DNA from 3 places in the Paraburkholderia sp. PREW-6R genome. Region 3 is predicted to be linked to each of the others. Evidence: predicted binding sites of a transcription regulator. Region 3 holds the regulator's gene; each other region holds the start of a gene.
What was found. The regulator HrcA, encoded in region 3, represses chaperone genes, less so after heat shock. The targets are predictions, from matches to a motif close to TTAGCACTCNNNNNNNNNGAGTGCTAA.
Positions count from the first base shown of each region.

Region 1: the regulator HrcA is predicted to act here: its motif matches at 2,985-3,011, upstream of rpoH (RNA polymerase sigma factor RpoH).
Region 2: the regulator HrcA is predicted to act here: its motif matches at 3,033-3,059, upstream of groES (co-chaperone GroES).

Region 1 covers NZ_CP155073.1:357,145-362,517, reverse strand. Annotated here, with positions in the region: gene AAGS40_RS01630 (fumarylacetoacetate hydrolase family protein) at 1-348, opposite strand, end outside; gene ybiB (DNA-binding protein YbiB) at 598-1,569, shown strand; gene AAGS40_RS01620 (nuclear transport factor 2 family protein) at 1,717-2,100, opposite strand; gene AAGS40_RS01615 (acyloxyacyl hydrolase) at 2,144-2,707, opposite strand; gene rpoH (RNA polymerase sigma factor RpoH) at 3,074-4,009, shown strand; gene cydP (cytochrome oxidase putative small subunit CydP) at 4,364-4,624, shown strand; gene AAGS40_RS01600 (cytochrome ubiquinol oxidase subunit I) at 4,614-5,373, shown strand, end outside.
Region 2 covers NZ_CP155073.1:642,720-648,092, reverse strand. Annotated here, with positions in the region: gene AAGS40_RS02870 (hydroxymethylpyrimidine/phosphomethylpyrimidine kinase) at 1-741, shown strand, start outside; gene groL (chaperonin GroEL) at 975-2,615, opposite strand; gene groES (co-chaperone GroES) at 2,670-2,960, opposite strand; gene AAGS40_RS02855 (hypothetical protein) at 3,454-3,849, opposite strand; gene AAGS40_RS02850 (glycine zipper domain-containing protein) at 3,953-4,399, opposite strand; gene AAGS40_RS02845 (hypothetical protein) at 4,588-5,022, opposite strand; gene AAGS40_RS02840 (hypothetical protein) at 5,325-5,373, shown strand, end outside.
Region 3 covers NZ_CP155073.1:529,028-534,400, reverse strand. Annotated here, with positions in the region: gene AAGS40_RS02380 (thioredoxin family protein) at 1-65, opposite strand, end outside; gene grpE (nucleotide exchange factor GrpE) at 110-694, opposite strand; gene AAGS40_RS02370 (hypothetical protein) at 1,075-1,236, shown strand; gene AAGS40_RS02365 (RNA-binding S4 domain-containing protein) at 1,208-1,615, opposite strand; gene hemH (ferrochelatase) at 1,623-2,693, opposite strand; gene hrcA (heat-inducible transcriptional repressor HrcA) at 2,895-3,914, opposite strand; gene AAGS40_RS02350 (NAD kinase) at 4,128-5,030, shown strand; gene recN (DNA repair protein RecN) at 5,099-5,373, shown strand, end outside.

The DNA of each region.
Region 1 (5,373 bases), 170 kb from region 3:
CGTCATGTCGAGCCCGAGCGCGTAGCCGTACACGTGGTCCAGCGCGCTTTCGGCCGGAATGTTCTTGCCGCCCTTGCCGATCGCCGCCACCATTTCCATCTCGAAGTGAACGTTTTTCGATTGTGACGGATACGGAAATTCACCCGTGTTGCCCGGCGCGACATACAGCACGGCGTCGGCCGGCTTGGCGAAGAAAAACGGCGGCTCGCGGTCCGGATCGTGGCCCATTTCGCGCGCGTGCGCCTCGTAGTTGCGGCCCACGCAGTAAATGCGCCGCACCGGAAACTGCTCGCTGGACCCGACCACCGGCACCGCGACCTGCGGTGCGGGCGCAAAGACGTAACTCATCCGATTCTCCGTTTTCATGACTGGGGGCGACTGACAGCGCCAGCGCTTGCGGCCGGCACCGCGCTAAAACAACGAGTGTAACGCGCGCCCAGGCGCCGTGCGTGCGACGCGGCAGAGCGGCCGAACATCCGGTCGCCTCGTGCGACACCTTGCCGGGCCGCCATAGATGCGATACTCATAGGCGACACTATCTTCGATCGCGGCGGCTGGCGGTTCACCACGAGACGCCGCACCGCCCTCTTTGCGCCCATGACCGACTCCGCCGACACCGTCACGCCGTTCCCCTGCGCCCGCTTCATCAAGGAAATCGGGCGCGGCCCGAATGGAGCCCGCGCGCTCACCGCCGACGACACACGGGCGCTCTATTCAGCCATGCTGGACGGCCGCGTCGCCGAACTCGAACTAGGCGCCGTGCTGTTGGCCTACCGGGTGAAAGGCGAGACCGCCGACGAACTCGCGGCCATGCTGGCCGGCGCGCACGCATCGTTCGAGCCGATTCATGCGCCGAACGGCGCATTCCGGCCGGTTGCGATCCCGACCTACAACGGCGCGCGCAAGCAGCCGAACCTGGTGCCTCTGCTCGCGTTGCTGCTTGCACGCGAGGGCGTGCCGGTGCTGGTGCATGGCGTGACGGAAGATCCCGGCCGTGTCACGAGCGCAGAAATATTCACACATCTGCACATTCCGCACGCGGGCTCGCACGCCGATATCGAAGAGGGTCTTGCCGCGCGCCGGCTCGCGTTTGCGCCAATCGACGTGCTCGCGCCGAAGCTCGCGCGGTTGCTGTCGCTGCGTCGCCGGATGGGGGTGCGCAATTCCACGCATACGCTCGTGAAAATCCTTCAGCCGTTCGCGCCCGCGGGCCTGCGCCTCGTCAACTACACGCATCCGCCATATCGCGACAGCCTCACGCAACTGTTCAATACGCATCCGGACGCGGCCGCGGGTGGCGCACTGCTCGCGCGCGGCACCGAAGGGGAGGCGGTGGCCGATACGCGCCGCCAGGTTCAGGTGGACTGGCTGCACGACGGCGTGTGCGAAACGCTCGTGCCGCACGAACGTTCGTCGTCCGATGCGCCGGAGGTCGAGTTGCCCGAAGCGCGCGACGCCGCCACCACGGCCACGTGGATCGCCGCCGTGTTGCGCGGCGAAGCACCCGTTCCAAGCGCGATCGAGCGGCAGGTCGAGCTGATTGCGGGCGTGGCGAAAGTCGCGCGTTAAAGCGCGCCAGCCGCTCAACGGAAGGTGCGGCGTTACGCTACGTTTTTCAGGTATGTTGATTCGCGCGCGGGTTGGCAACGCGGTTGCGGCGGCAAGTCGATCGGCGCGTCGACGCAAAAAGCGACAGGCACGCTGCGTGATGAAGCCCTATTCGATTGCGCAACGCGTCGCCTGCCACGCGATCAGCCGCCAATGCCCTTCTTCCTGCGCATGAATCGCGATGTACGCGATCGGAAACAGCAAGGCGCCGTTATTCGCTTCCATCTCGATCAGCGCGCGGCCCGTGACGACGCAGGTTTCACGGCCAACCGGCAGCACGTCCTGGGACTGGACTTCGATCTGCCGATAGCGGCGGCGCCCGGCCGTGATTCCGTCGATGAACTGCCGCTTCGTCTCGCGCTTGCCGTTGGTGTGCACGTAGCTCACGTTGTCGGCGATGAGGGCGTCGAGTGAGGGTCCGTCGCCGTCGACCATCGCACGAAAACGCTCCCGCTCCAGCCCGCGGATCGCTTCGATCGTCTTTCCAGCCATTGCTCAGCCCCTTGCACCGGTCAGCCGAACATGGCCACGGTCGTCAGAAGTTATATTGCAAATATAGCTGGTGGAAATTTATACCAGGATTCGGCTCTTTGATACCGCCGTTGGAAATATGCTGGAAACGGTAACCCACCTGGTACTGCTGGTGGTTCCCGATCTGCAGGCCGACCCCGGCCGTCGGCGTGAACTGGAACGCCGTCGACATCGTGAAGTCAGAAGTAATACGCGGATGGGTCAGCAGCCGCACGCCCACGCCCGCCTCGACAAAAGGCCGGACATACCCCGCGCCCCTGATGAAGCGGATGAACGGCGTCACCCCGAATTCGCCGATGTTCTCGTGCACATCCCCTTCGTCGGTATGCCACCAGGCTGCGTGCGCTTCGCCGATCAGCGCGAAGTGCCATGAGCCGATGTGCCACCACGTCAAATCCGGATCCCAGACCAGACCCAGATCGAGCTTCTTGACATGATGGTCGGCTGTACCCGCCGCAACCTGCACGCCGAATTGATCGGCCGAGGCCATTCCTGCGGCACCGAACAGGACAGCGGCAACTGCCCCTTTTAGAGCCAGGCCACGCAATGCTTTCTTTTTGTTGTCCATCTAACACCCGAGATCCGTCGAAAGTTGAACAATCTGTAACAGTTTTTTGGCTATTCTAAAGACAAACTGGCTCGCGCGGATCATCTGAAGAAATCTAATTTTCTGCAATTAGTTGCTTCAAATTTTGGAATTGTCGGTCAATTATTATCGTGAAGGCCAATTGTCAGGTAAATAATACGGCTACCACATGTTTGGGCGCAGAAGCGTAAAATGACTATCGAAACCTAAATTTCAATAGGAATCTACGGAACTTGGATGCCCCTACGGCCTCTAAGTATTAGCACTCGGCAATTCAGAGTGCTAACATCCAACGCTGGAGTCGTTTAACTGAATACGCTTTTGTCTGATTCCAAAGGAGTTTTTCACGTGAGCCATGCAATGACCCTTCCGAGTACTTTGAGCCCGTCGTCGGCTAAGGCCGCTCCGGCAGGTGCGCTGGCGCTCTCGCATTCCTCGCTGCTGCCCGGCCAGCTGGGCAATATCGACGCCTACATCCAGGCCGTTAATCGGATTCCGATGCTGACGCCGGCGGAAGAACGCCAGTTCGCCACCGAATTTCGCGAGCAGGACAATCTGGAGTCCGCGCGCCGTCTCGTCCTGTCGCACTTGCGGCTGGTCGTGTCGATCGCGCGCAACTATCTCGGCTATGGTCTGCCGCACGCCGATCTGATCCAGGAAGGCAACATCGGCCTGATGAAGGCCGTCAAGCGCTTCGATCCGGAGCAGAACGTACGTCTCGTGTCGTACGCGATGCATTGGATCAAGGCGGAGATCCACGAATACATTCTGCGCAACTGGCGGATGGTGAAAGTGGCCACCACCAAGGCGCAGCGCAAGCTGTTCTTCAACCTGCGCAGCCACAAGCAAGGCCTGGGCGCTTTCACGCCAGACGAGATCGAAGGTCTCGCCAAAGAACTGAACGTGAAGCGCGAGGAAGTCGCAGAGATGGAAACGCGCCTTTCTGGCGGCGATATCGCGCTGGAAGGTCAGGTCGAAGACGGCGAAGAGTCTTACGCGCCGATCGCTTATCTGGCCGACTCGCACAGCGAGCCGACCGCCGTGCTGGCTTCGCGTCAGCGCGACAAGCTGCAAAGCGACGGCATTGCAAGCGCGCTGGACGCGCTCGACGCCCGCAGCCGCCGCATTATCGAGGCACGCTGGCTGAAGGTAGAAGACGACGGTTCGGGCGGCTCGACGCTGCACGAACTGGCGGACGAGTTCGGTGTGTCCGCGGAACGTATTCGCCAGATCGAAGCAAGCGCCATGAAGAAAATGCGCGGCGCATTGACCGAGTACGCATAACGCCAGAGCATAAACGCACGCCGGACCTCCCGGCGCGCAGCCAGTTAGAAAGCCCCGCCTTCGCAAGATGGCGGGGCTTTTTTTCGTCTGCCGCGCGGCTTGCCCGGCGGCCCACCTGGCAACGCTTTCGCGTGTGCTCGCCTTGGGTTGCGATCGGGCAAAGAAAGTGCACTTTCTTGACGTATCTCAAACTCCCTACCAATACTGTTTGAAAGGGATGTCGTTCGCGACGCAATGCCGCACGGTCGGATCACGCGCGTCGCGTCGATCCTCTTAATATCGGGACGCACTCGCCAGATCGTTCACGGTCTGGGGCCAGCCGGAATTCCGGTGTGAAGTTGCCTTCGACCGATCATGACCATAGTCCTCCATCGCCGCAACACGCTCCGCTCGACCCTACGCAAGCGGTTTGCGGCGTGGGTACGCGGTCCGACATTGGCGCGGGATATCGCCATCGTGCTGTCCATCAAGTTCGTACTGCTAATGGCGCTCAAATACACATTCTTTAACCATCCACAGGCGCAGCACATGTCGCTGCCGCCTGAGCAAGTCGCACAGGCGCTGCTCTTCGCGCCCGCCGCGCATCCGTCTCAAGGTGACCAACATGCCCGTTAGCGATGTCGTAGAACTGTCGCGCCTCCAGTTCGCCATCACGGCGCTTTACCACTTCCTTTTTGTGCCGCTCACGCTCGGTCTGTCGTGGCTGCTCGTCATCATGGAGTCGGTCTACGTGATGACCGGCAAACAGATCTACAAGGACATGACCCAGTTCTGGGGCAAGCTTTTCGGTATCAATTTCGCGATGGGTGTCACGACCGGTCTCACGCTCGAATTTCAGTTCGGCACCAACTGGTCGTACTACTCGCACTACGTGGGCGACATTTTCGGCGTGCCGCTCGCGGTCGAAGGGCTCATGGCGTTCTTCCTCGAATCGACCTTTGTGGGGCTGTTCTTTTTCGGCTGGAACCGGCTCTCGCGCGTGCAGCACGTGATCGTCACGTTCCTCGTGGCACTCGGGTCGAACCTGTCCGCGCTATGGATTCTCGTGGCCAACGGCTGGATGAACAATCCGGTCGGCGCGACCTTCAACTACGAAACCATGCGGATGGAACTCGACAGCATTTTCTCCGTGCTGTTCAACCCGGTTGCGCAGGTCAAGTTCGTGCACACCGTTTCCGCCGGTTATGTGACGGCGTCGATGTTCGTACTGGGGATTTCGTCGTGGTATCTGCTCAAGCGCCGCGACACTGAATTCGCGCTGCGTTCGTTCGCGATCGCCGCGGGCTTCGGGCTCGCGTCGACACTGTGCGTGATCGTGCTCGGCGACGAATCCGGCTACCGCACCGGTGAAGTGCAGCAGGTGA
Region 2 (5,373 bases), 110 kb from region 3:
CTGACGGGTTATACGGTACGCGACTCGGCCACCTGTGACGAAGTCAACGGACTCGACCCGGAAGTGGTCGCGACGCAAGCGCGAATGCTGCTGGAAGACATGCCGATTGCCGCCTTCAAGGTCGGCGCGTGCACCCGGGCTGAAGTGGTGAGCGCAATTGCGGAGGTGGTCGCCGATTACGACGACATCCCCTTAATCCTCGCACCCGACTTCACGCTCGACGACGAACATGTGCTCGCTGCCGACGAACTGCGCGAAGCCATTGCCGACCTGCTTGCCCCGCAAACCACGCTGCTGGTCGCCGACTCCGCCACTCTGCTCGCGCTCGCGCAGCCGGACGGCGACGCCGAGGCGCCGAGCCTCGACGCGGCAATTTCGCACCTGCTGTCGCAAGGCTGCGAATACATTCTGTCGACGGAAACGGGCACTCACCGCCTCGTCAACACGCTTTACAGCGAAGACGGCCAGTTGCGCCAGGACATGTGGGACCGCGGCAGCCACCGGATCATGGGCTTAACCGACACGCTTGGGTCCGCAATTGCCGCATTGCTCGCCAATGGCCAGGAACCGGCCGAAGCGGTGCGCGAGGCTCAGGAGTATCTGTACCAGGCCGTGCGCAGCGCGTTCCGGCCGGGAATGGGCGCGTACATGCCGGATCGCTTCTTCTGGGCCCGCAGTAGCGACGACGAAACGCCGCCCGCCACCGGCAAGGATGCGGCACCGGGCGAAGCGCGTCATTAGACGACCGCTCACCTCCTTTTTGCGGCCCCCTGCCGCGCTGGCCCGAATTCCTGCCGAAGGTCCATTGGTGGTATTGGCGCCGCCGCCCCGTCTTTCCCTTCGCCACGTTTCAGTTCCAGGCGCACTCCAAAGAAAAAACCCGCGTTTTGCGCGGGTTTTTCTTTCGGGAAGTGCGCCTCGCAGCGCACTTCCCCATGTGTTCCCGTTGAGCCTCGAACGAGGCCCAAAGGCAATTACATGTCCATGCCCATGCCGCCCATGCCGCCGGGCATGCCGCCAGGCATCGGTGCGTCTTCCTTCGGCAGTTCGCAGACAGCTGCGTCGGTGGTCAACAGCAGGCCAGCGACCGAAGCTGCGTTTTGCAGCGCCGTGCGCGTAACCTTCGTCGGGTCCACGACACCTGCGTCCACCAGGTCGACGTACTCGCCGGTTGCCGCGTTGTAGCCATAGTTGCCCTGGCCAGCAGCAACCGCTGCCACCACGACGCTGGCTTCTTCGCCGCCGTTCGTGACGATCTGACGCAGCGGCTCTTCCATTGCGCGCAGAACGATCTTGATACCTGCGTCCTGATCGGCGTTAGTACCCTTCAGGCCTGCGATTGCCGTGCGAGCGCGGATCAGCGCAACACCGCCGCCCGCCACGATGCCTTCTTCCACCGCTGCGCGCGTTGCGTGCAGTGCGTCTTCGACACGCGCCTTCTTTTCCTTCATTTCGACTTCGGTCGCAGCGCCAACCTTGATCACTGCAACGCCGCCTGCCAGCTTGGCCACGCGTTCCTGCAGCTTTTCACGGTCGTAGTCCGACGTTGCTTCCTCGATCTGCGTGCGAACCTGCTTCACACGTGCTTCGATGCTTGCCGCTTCGCCAGCGCCGTCGATGATCGTGGTGTTTTCCTTGCCCACTTCGATACGCTTCGCTTGACCCAGTTCGGCCAGCGTTGCCTTTTCGAGCGTCAGGCCGGTTTCTTCAGCGATGACTTGACCGCCGGTCAGGATCGCGATGTCTTCCAGCATAGCCTTACGACGATCGCCGAAGCCCGGAGCCTTCACAGCAACCGTCTTCAGAATGCCGCGGATGTTGTTCACCACCAGCGTTGCCAGTGCTTCGCCTTCGACGTCTTCAGCGATGATCAGCAGCGGACGGCCAGCCTTTGCGACCTGTTCCAGGACCGGGAGGAGGTCACGAATGTTCGAGACCTTCTTGTCGTGCAGCAGCACGAACGGGTTGTCCAGAACGGCAACCTGCTTGTCCGGATTGTTGATGAAGTACGGCGACAGGTAGCCGCGGTCGAATTGCATACCTTCGACAACGTCCAGCTCGTCTTGCAGCGACTTGCCGTCTTCAACGGTAATCACGCCTTCCTTGCCGACCTTGTCCATTGCTTCAGCAATGCGGTCGCCGATCGACGAATCGCTGTTCGCCGAGATCGCGCCGACCTGAGCGATTTCCTTGTTGGTCGTGCACGGCTTGCTGATCTTGCGCAGTTCGTCGATAGCGGCTGCAACAGCCTTGTCGATGCCGCGCTTCAGGTCCATCGGGTTCATGCCCGATGCAACGTACTTCATGCCTTCGCGAACGATCGACTGAGCCAGGACCGTAGCGGTCGTGGTGCCGTCGCCTGCGTTGTCGCTGGTCTTGGAAGCCACTTCCTTGACCATTTGTGCGCCCATGTTCTGGAGCTTGTCTTTCAGTTCGATCTCTTTCGCGACCGACACACCGTCTTTGGTGACCGTCGGGCCACCGAAGCTGCGTTCTAGCACAACGTTGCGGCCCTTCGGACCCAGCGTGACCTTCACGGCGTTCGCGAGGATGTTCACGCCTTCAACCATCTTGGCACGGGCGGAATCACCGAATACGACGTCTTTAGCTGCCATCTTCTAACTCCTTGAATTCTGTGGATAGGACCGGGAAAAGTAGCGGCTTTGCGCTTACTTCTGCACCACGGCCATGATGTCTTCTTCACGCATCACGAGCAGTTCGTTGCCGTCGACCTTAACGGTCTGGCCTGCATACTTACCGAACAGAACACGGTCACCAACCTTCACGTCGAGTGCGATTGCCGCACCCTTGTCGTCGCGCTTGCCCGGGCCGACTGCCAGAATTTCGCCTTGATCCGGCTTTTCTGCTGCGGCTTCGGGGATCACGATGCCCGACGCGGTCTTGGTTTCTTGATCCAGACGTTTGACGATCACGCGATCATGCAAAGGACGAAGGTTCATACATACTCCTCTCTTGATTGAGACTGAAGAACGCTGAGAAAACCCGGCTGACCGAGCCAACCGGCGATGTTGTTAGCACTCTCGTGCAGTGAGTGCTAATTATATGGAGCGGTGGTGACAAATTCAAGAAGGGAAGCGCGGCAAATGCGAAGATCATGCCGTGCGTCGGTGTAAACCCGGCGAATTGCACGCCAAACTGGCAGTTCATGCGGCGACGGGGCCTAGATAGCCCAGTCGTGATTCTTCGTCAAAACAATCACTTGCACGCTGTGGTGCCCACACTTAAGTTGTTTGGGCTCGGAAAATCGCGTAGTCGAGCGGCCGCCGGTACGCGGGAAGACTCCCCGCGCAGACCTGCCAGGGAAATCCCTGGCGCAGGCCGTGGCCGGCGTCGATGTCATCAGCCCACCCAAGTGACGGCTATATTGAGAGCGACTGACGTAGACCCGAATCTCCCGCGTCTGGACCGCGAAGCTCCGGAACAAAGCCGCCATTACTTTGAAGAACGTGGACGCACTGCGTTCTGCGCCATCCACTTGAGCCGGCCACAGTCGGACTTCACGCGCGCGGCGAACTCCGCCGGATCGCCCTCGCGCAGTTGACTCATTTGCGTGCTCTCGTCGTCCATGCGGCGCCAGCCTGCCTGCCAGTGCTGCTCGAAATCGCTGACGCCGTGCTGCACCTGTCTGATGCGCTCTTTATACGCGGTAATGCGCTCGGGCGCGACGCCGCAAAAGTCGTGTGCGAAATGCGCGCGTTCGGCCGCCGTCTCGACATTCGCATTCGCGATGTCCTGGTCGGCGAAAGCTGGCCTGCCAGCGGCTAATGACAGCAATAGCGTGCAGGTTGCCAGGAACAGCCGCCGATACACATATTGCCTTTTCACCATGCTCGCTCCTTACGTCCGCCGCGCCGGTTAGCTTTTGTTCGAGCACGCCTGACTTGAATCAGGCTGCCCCTTCGGGCCACCCAGGCGTTGGCACACGCCGCCGCTACTGGACTGAATACCCGCGCCCCTGCATGCATGCACCGTACGCATGCCAGTATGTGTTCATTGCGTTCTGCTTGCCGGTGTTCGCGGCCTGCGCCTGCGCCGCGTGCTGCTGGCGGCTGCGCACGCCGCCCGCCAGCACGCCCGCCGTGGCGCCGACCGCCGCGCCGTGCCCCGCATCGTGATGGTTCACGTCGCCGACAATCGCACCCGCCGCCGCGCCTCTGGCCGCGCCCGCCGCGCGCGCACCTGTTGGAGCAGGCGGCGGCGCGGCCTGAGCGACGGTCGCGGGATCGATCCCGGTGTTCTGCTTCGCCCACGTGTAGCAGGCGCTTTCGTCCTGCTGCTGCTTCTCCGGGCTCTGACCATGCGCGGGATATACGGCTGGCTTCTGAGCCAGCGCTGCTGCACTAAGACCCAACAGCATGAACACAGCAAGACGCTTCATACCACTCTCCATACATAAGTAAGCGCCGCCCCGGCGTTAAAACAGCAACAAGGCAGCGAGGATCCGCCGCCGATTGAATTGGTTGAAGACAAATGAAACCGCCGCCGACGTGCGTAAGCGAACGAACGGCCAATCATTAACGCTTGCGTATTGATGGCAAATGAAGGTTGCAATTCTCAATAACGTGTTCATTGGCAGCCAACGAAATGTCTTTCGACCGCCTTTGTTCGTTGCGCCATCCGGCTGCTTTCCGCCGATTTCAGAAAACAGCCGACTCGGAAAACCGGGTGATTTAAGCGTCGCAATAGAGTCCAGAAACTTCTGTCACCCTTATCAACGATGGCAACCGAAATCCACTGCAAATCGCGCAATCCTTGCTGGCGGCCAATGGCAACCAATGCCGGCCCATGCGGCCAAAAAGGCTCGACCCGAGCCGCCAGATCGGAGAGAGCCATGATCGCGACAGCATCATGAGTCATGGTAGGCGAGCGTCCGATACACGTGCGCGGAAAAATAGTTAAATTACTTTTGACCCAAAAATGTCCCATTCCGGCTTGCCTGCGCGACGGCATTTCTGGCCTGTGCGGCAACTGAAAGAATGAACCACTTTCACCGCACTTCATTACGGTCTCACCGCTCCCGGAAACACTGCCCCGATCCCGCAATTGCCAGGGATTCTCCCAGGCTTTTTCGCCTTTTTCGCGGAATTTTCACATGCATTTTTTGAATGTGTCGCTAATCGACTGCACGATGGCGTTTTCGCGCGCTATGCTGATCGCTGCGGCGGCAACCACAGGTGTTACGCTGAAACCAAGAGCCTTCGCGGCAATCAGCCGCTGTTCAGCGGCAGAACTAGCAGCTATCAGAACACTCCGCGAAGAACAATGCCGGCAAACGGCTAAACATCGCTGCGGGAGCGACTGCGATGCGACTTAGAACATATACAGCAATCACTTTAGCGGTCTTCAGCAGTG
Region 3 (5,373 bases):
GCAGCGCTCAGTTCCTGCATGCCGAAGACCGCGAACGCAGTGGCGTCGACGGGAATGTTGGCCATGACCGTACCTGCCGGGCGAGCGGCTGACGAACGCGTGGTGCCGCTTACTTCGGCGCGGCGACGGTGACGAGCGCCGGACGCAGCACGCGGTCGGCGATCACGAAGCCTTTTTGCAGCACGGCGACCACGGTGTTCGGCTCCTGATCGGCCGGCACCATGGAGATGGCCTGATGACGATGCGGGTCGAACTTCTCGCCGACCGGGTTCAGGGCGACCACACGGCCCTTTTCCAGCGCGCCGGTGAGTTGACGCAGCGTCAGTTCGACGCCTTCGCGGACCTTCGGCAGGTCGTCCGTTGAATGGTTGACCGCGGCTTCGAGGCTATCGATCACCGGCAGCAGATGCTCGGCGAAGTTCTCGATGGCGAACTTGTGCGCCTTGGCCACGTCTTCCTGCGCGCGACGGCGCACGTTTTCGGTCTCGGCCTTGGCGCGCAGGAAGCTCTCCTGCAACTCGGCGATCTTCGCGTGAGCTTCCGCCAGCGCGGCTTCGGCACCGCCGGCTGCCGGTGCTTCCTCAGCGCCGGACTGGGGCGCTTCCTGTTGGGCAGCGGCCTCGGCGGCCTGGCGCGCGGTTTCGTCGGCGGGCGTGGGATTCTGGCTCGTCGGGTTCTCTTGCGTGTTTTCCATGTCGCTGAAAGTCGTTAAAAAGTAAGGACGAACGGTTGCGGTAACGTTTAAACCGGTCGCAATTTTGTGCGTTGCAAAATCGCGACAGACGGCAGACTACGCTACCACGCATCGCAAACCCAGATGGGGCCGCAGAGACCCGTTTCAAGCCGGTTCCGGCGAACTTTTCATTCTTGTTCTACGCGCCGGAAACGCGCGGTTACAACCATTATTCCGGCGCAATGAGATTCAGATTGAGGGAAGTCGGCAAGTGGCCTATGCTCCATTAAAAGGCCGGAAAAGACACGTTAACCCTAATCTGACGTAAGCCTTCCGACATCTTTTCAAAATCCACCCGAAAAGCCCGTTTCCTTAGTGCAACCTCCCAAGGGGAGTCAACCGTGAAACTGACCTTTGCAATCTCGGTGGTCGCATTGGTTCTGATTGCGGGCACCACGACCATCTGCATGTCCGGCGCTGTGAACGACCGCACCACCGAGTACGGCGGCGTTCACGCGACCATGGAACAGCTGTTCAACCCTCACGCGAAAATTTGTCGATAGTGCGGCGATCACGCTTGGTCGGCCGTCCGTGCAATGTGGCGGCAGGCTCGCGATACGTTTTGCGCCGCTCCAGTTCCGCCTGCCGCTTCGCCCTGCTCTCTTCGGTTTCCGCATAAAGCGTCTGCGCGACGCTCGCCGGCCCGCGCACGTCGCACACGCCAAGCACCTCGACCTGCCACACGACTCGCTCGATCTCGATCTCGACCCGATCACCCACGCGCACCTCTTTCGCCGGCTTGACGCTCGCGCCGCCAATCCGCGCGTGGCCTTTTTCGACCGCGTTTGCCGCGAGCGAGCGCGTCTTGAAAAAACGTGCAGCCCACAGCCATTTGTCGATGCGCAGCTTCGCGCCTGGCTCGGTGGAGATCTTGTGATTCATGAGCTCATCAGCCTCCGCTGTTGTGCGGTACGGGAACGGCCTGCACCGGCCAGCCCTGCAGATTCTGCGCGACGATTTCGCCGAGCGCCGTGATCCACGGCTGCGACGCGTTCAGACAGGGAATGCGATGAAACTCCTTGCCACCCGCATGCACGAACTCATCGCGCACTTCCATGCCGATTTCTTCGACGGTTTCCAGGCAGTCGGCGGTAAACCCCGGACAAAACAGGTCTGCCCGCCGCACGCCCGCCGCGCCAAGCTCTTTCAGCGTCGGCGCCGTGTACGGTTGCAGCCACTCGGCCTTACCGAAACGCGACTGGAACGTAATGCGGCATTCCACCGGCGTCAGTTCGAGCGCCTGCATCAGCAACGCGCCTGTCAACTGGCATTGCTCGTGATAGGGATCGCCGAGGTCGAGCGTGCGCTTGGGCACGCCGTGAAAACTCAGCACGAGCTTGTCGCCGGCGGCAAAATCAGGACGCCCATGCTGATGCCAGTACTGCTGCACTTGCGCGGCGAGCGCGCCGATGTAGGCCGGGTGATCGGCATACTGACGCACCGTGCGGATCTCCGGCTGGTTGCGCATACGCTTGAGCGCGGAGAACGCGTCGTCGAAAGCGGTGGCTGTGGTCGACGACGAATACTGCGGATACATCGGCATCAGCAGAATACGTTCGGCGCCCGCCAGTTTCAGCTGGTTGAGCATGGCCGGAATGCCAGGCGTGCCGTAACGCATCGCGTAGTCGACCAGCACGGTGTAGTCGTTCAGGTGCAGCAGATGGCGCAGCCCCTCCACCTGCTTTTCCGTATAAACACGCAATGGCGAGCCTTCGGGCATCCACACGGTTGCGTACTTCTTTGCGGACGCCACACTACGGAACGGCAATATGAACAGACGCAGAATGATCTGCCACAGCAGCGCCGGTATTTCGACGACACGGGGGTCGGACAGGAACTGCGCGAGATAGCGGCGCACAGCGCGCGGCGTAGGCGCGTCGGGTGTGCCGAGATTGATCAGCATCACGGCGACGCGGTGAGACGTGGCGTTCTGTGAAGGCCGCTCGAGGTCGAAGCGCATAGGCAGCAGGGTTGTCCGCTTGTGGCGGAGGCTCGTTCAGGTGAGATTCATTATAGCGGCGGGCTCGCAGCCGGGTCCGCCGCGGACCCCTGGCCGTTCGGCCAATTGGCAAGTCGCGCGCCGTCGCGCATCATGGACGGCATGACATGCGGCACGAACCTGCCGGACGTTATTGGAGGCTCAACGCGGTGCCAGCGGCCGTCACTGCTGACTGAGCGTGAGCGAAAGCAGCCGCGCGGTGATGTCGACGATCGGAATGACGCGGTTATACGCCATGCGCGTTGGTCCTATCACGCCCAGCGTGCCGACAATCTTGCCGTTCACTTCATAAGGGGCCGTGACAACGCTCATTTCCTCGATCGGCACGAGATTCGACTCGCCGCCGATAAAAATCTGCACCCCCGCCGCATGACTCGACACGTCGAGCAACTGAAGGAGACTCGTCTTTTGATCGAACACATCGAACAGCTTGCGCAGGCGCGCCATGTCGGAAGAAAGATCGGCGACCTCGAGCAGGTTGCGCTCGCCGGAGATCAGCACGGTTTCGCCCGTATCCGCTTCGTCCGTGCTCGCCGTGACGGCGGCGTGCATCAGTGTGGTCATGTCGCCGCGCAGCGCGTCGATCTCCTCGCGCAGGCGGCGGCGCACCTCGTCGAACGAGAGGCCGGCAAAATGCGCGTTGATGTAATTGGACGCTTCCACGAGTTGCGACGGCGAGAAGTCGCGCTGCGTGGCCATGATGCGGTTTTGCACGTCGCCTTCGGGCGTGACGATGATCAGCAGAATGCGCTTGTCGGACAGGCGCATGAATTCGATCTGCTTGAAGACGTGGCTGCGGCGCGGCGTCAGCACCACACCGGCGAATTGCGACAGGCTGGAGAGCACACTCGCCGCCGCCGCGACGATTTTCTGCGGTTCGCCCGCCTGCAGCGTAGTCTTGACGGTGCGCATCACGGCTTCTTCGTCCGCGGCGGATTCCACTGTCAGCATGGTGTCCACGAACAGGCGGTAGCCGCGCGGGGTGGGTATGCGGCCTGCGGAAGTATGCGGACTGATCACGAGCCCCAGATCCTCGAGATCCGACATCACGTTGCGAATGGTGGCCGGGCTCAGCTCGAGCCCGGAATAGCGCGACAACGTGCGCGAGCCGACCGGCTGACCTTCGGCGATGTATCGCTCGATCAGCGTTTTAAGGAGGGTTTGTGCGCGAGGATCTAGCATGACGGAAAATTTTAGCTTATTGGCGCAAGCACCGCGAGCGCTGACGGCGCCCATCCCTGACGAACACTGCGCCGCTGACGACCGGCGCGCATGTCATCAAGGCTTCACCATTCTAACGATAATCCCGCGCTACGCTGGCAGCCCGTTCTGGCCGGCCCACAACCGGGCCGCCCGGCGGTTCTTTTCAGGCCCTACCTATGGTGTAATGCCGGCATGCAAGTGACCAGCCAGTTCAAGACCGTCGCGCTCGTCGGGCGCAACAATACGCCGGGTATCCGCGAGCCGTTGACCGCGCTCGCCTCGTGCATCGCGAAACGCGGCTTCGAGGTCGTGTTCGAGGCCGACACCGCCGCCGAAATCGGCGTTACCGACTACCCGGCGCTCCGTCCTGCCGAAATCGGTGCGCGCGCCGACGTCGCCGTCGTACTCGGCGGCGACGGCACGATGCTCGGCATCGGCCGGCAGCTCGCGCCGTACCGCACGCCGCTGATCGGCATCAACCACGGCCGGCTCGGTTTCATCACGGACATTCCGATCTCGGACATGAGCGAGATCGTGCCGCAAATGCTGACGGGCAAGTTCGAGCGCGAGGAACGCGTGTTGCTCGAAGCGCGCATCGTGCGCGGCGGCACGCCGATCTACCACGCGCTGGCTTTCAACGACGTGGTGGTCAACCGTAGCGGCTTTTCGGGCATGGCGGAGCTGCATGTATCGGTAGACGGACGCTTCATGTACAACCAGCGCTCCGACGGTCTGATCGTGGCCACGCCAACCGGCTCCACGGCCTACGCGCTGTCGTCGCAAGGGCCCATCCTGCATCCGCAGTTGCAAGGCATCGTTCTCGTGCCGATTGCGCCGCACGCGCTGTCGAACCGGCCAATCGTGCTGCCGGACGACTCGAAGGTCAGCATTCAGATCGTTTCGGGACGCGAAGTCAACGTCAATTTCGACATGCAGTCGTTCACGTCGCTCGAATTGAGCGACACGATCGAAGTGCGGCGCTCGCGCCATACCGTGCCCATGCTTCATCCGGTCGGCTACAGCTATTACGCCACGCTGCGCAAGAAGCTGCACTGGAATGAGTACCCGTCGCACGAAGAAGACACCAAGCCGTAAGCGGCGAGCCAACGCTGGAATACGACCGCCGCCGGAAACCGACTCTCAAGCACACCAGACGACCCTTCATGCTTCGCCATCTCTCGATACGTGACTTCGTCATCGTCGCCGCGCTCGATCTCGAATTCGACAGCGGCTTCACCGTTTTTTCCGGCGAAACCGGCGCTGGCAAGTCGATTCTGATCGACGCGCTCGCGCTCACGCTCGGCGCGCGCGCCGACGCGAGCGTCGTGCGAACGGGCGAAAGCCGCGCCGACATCACCGCGGAGTTCGATACCCATGCGCAGGTCGAGCAATGGCTCGACGCGCAGGCGCTCGGTACGGCTGCAAGCGACGACCACCA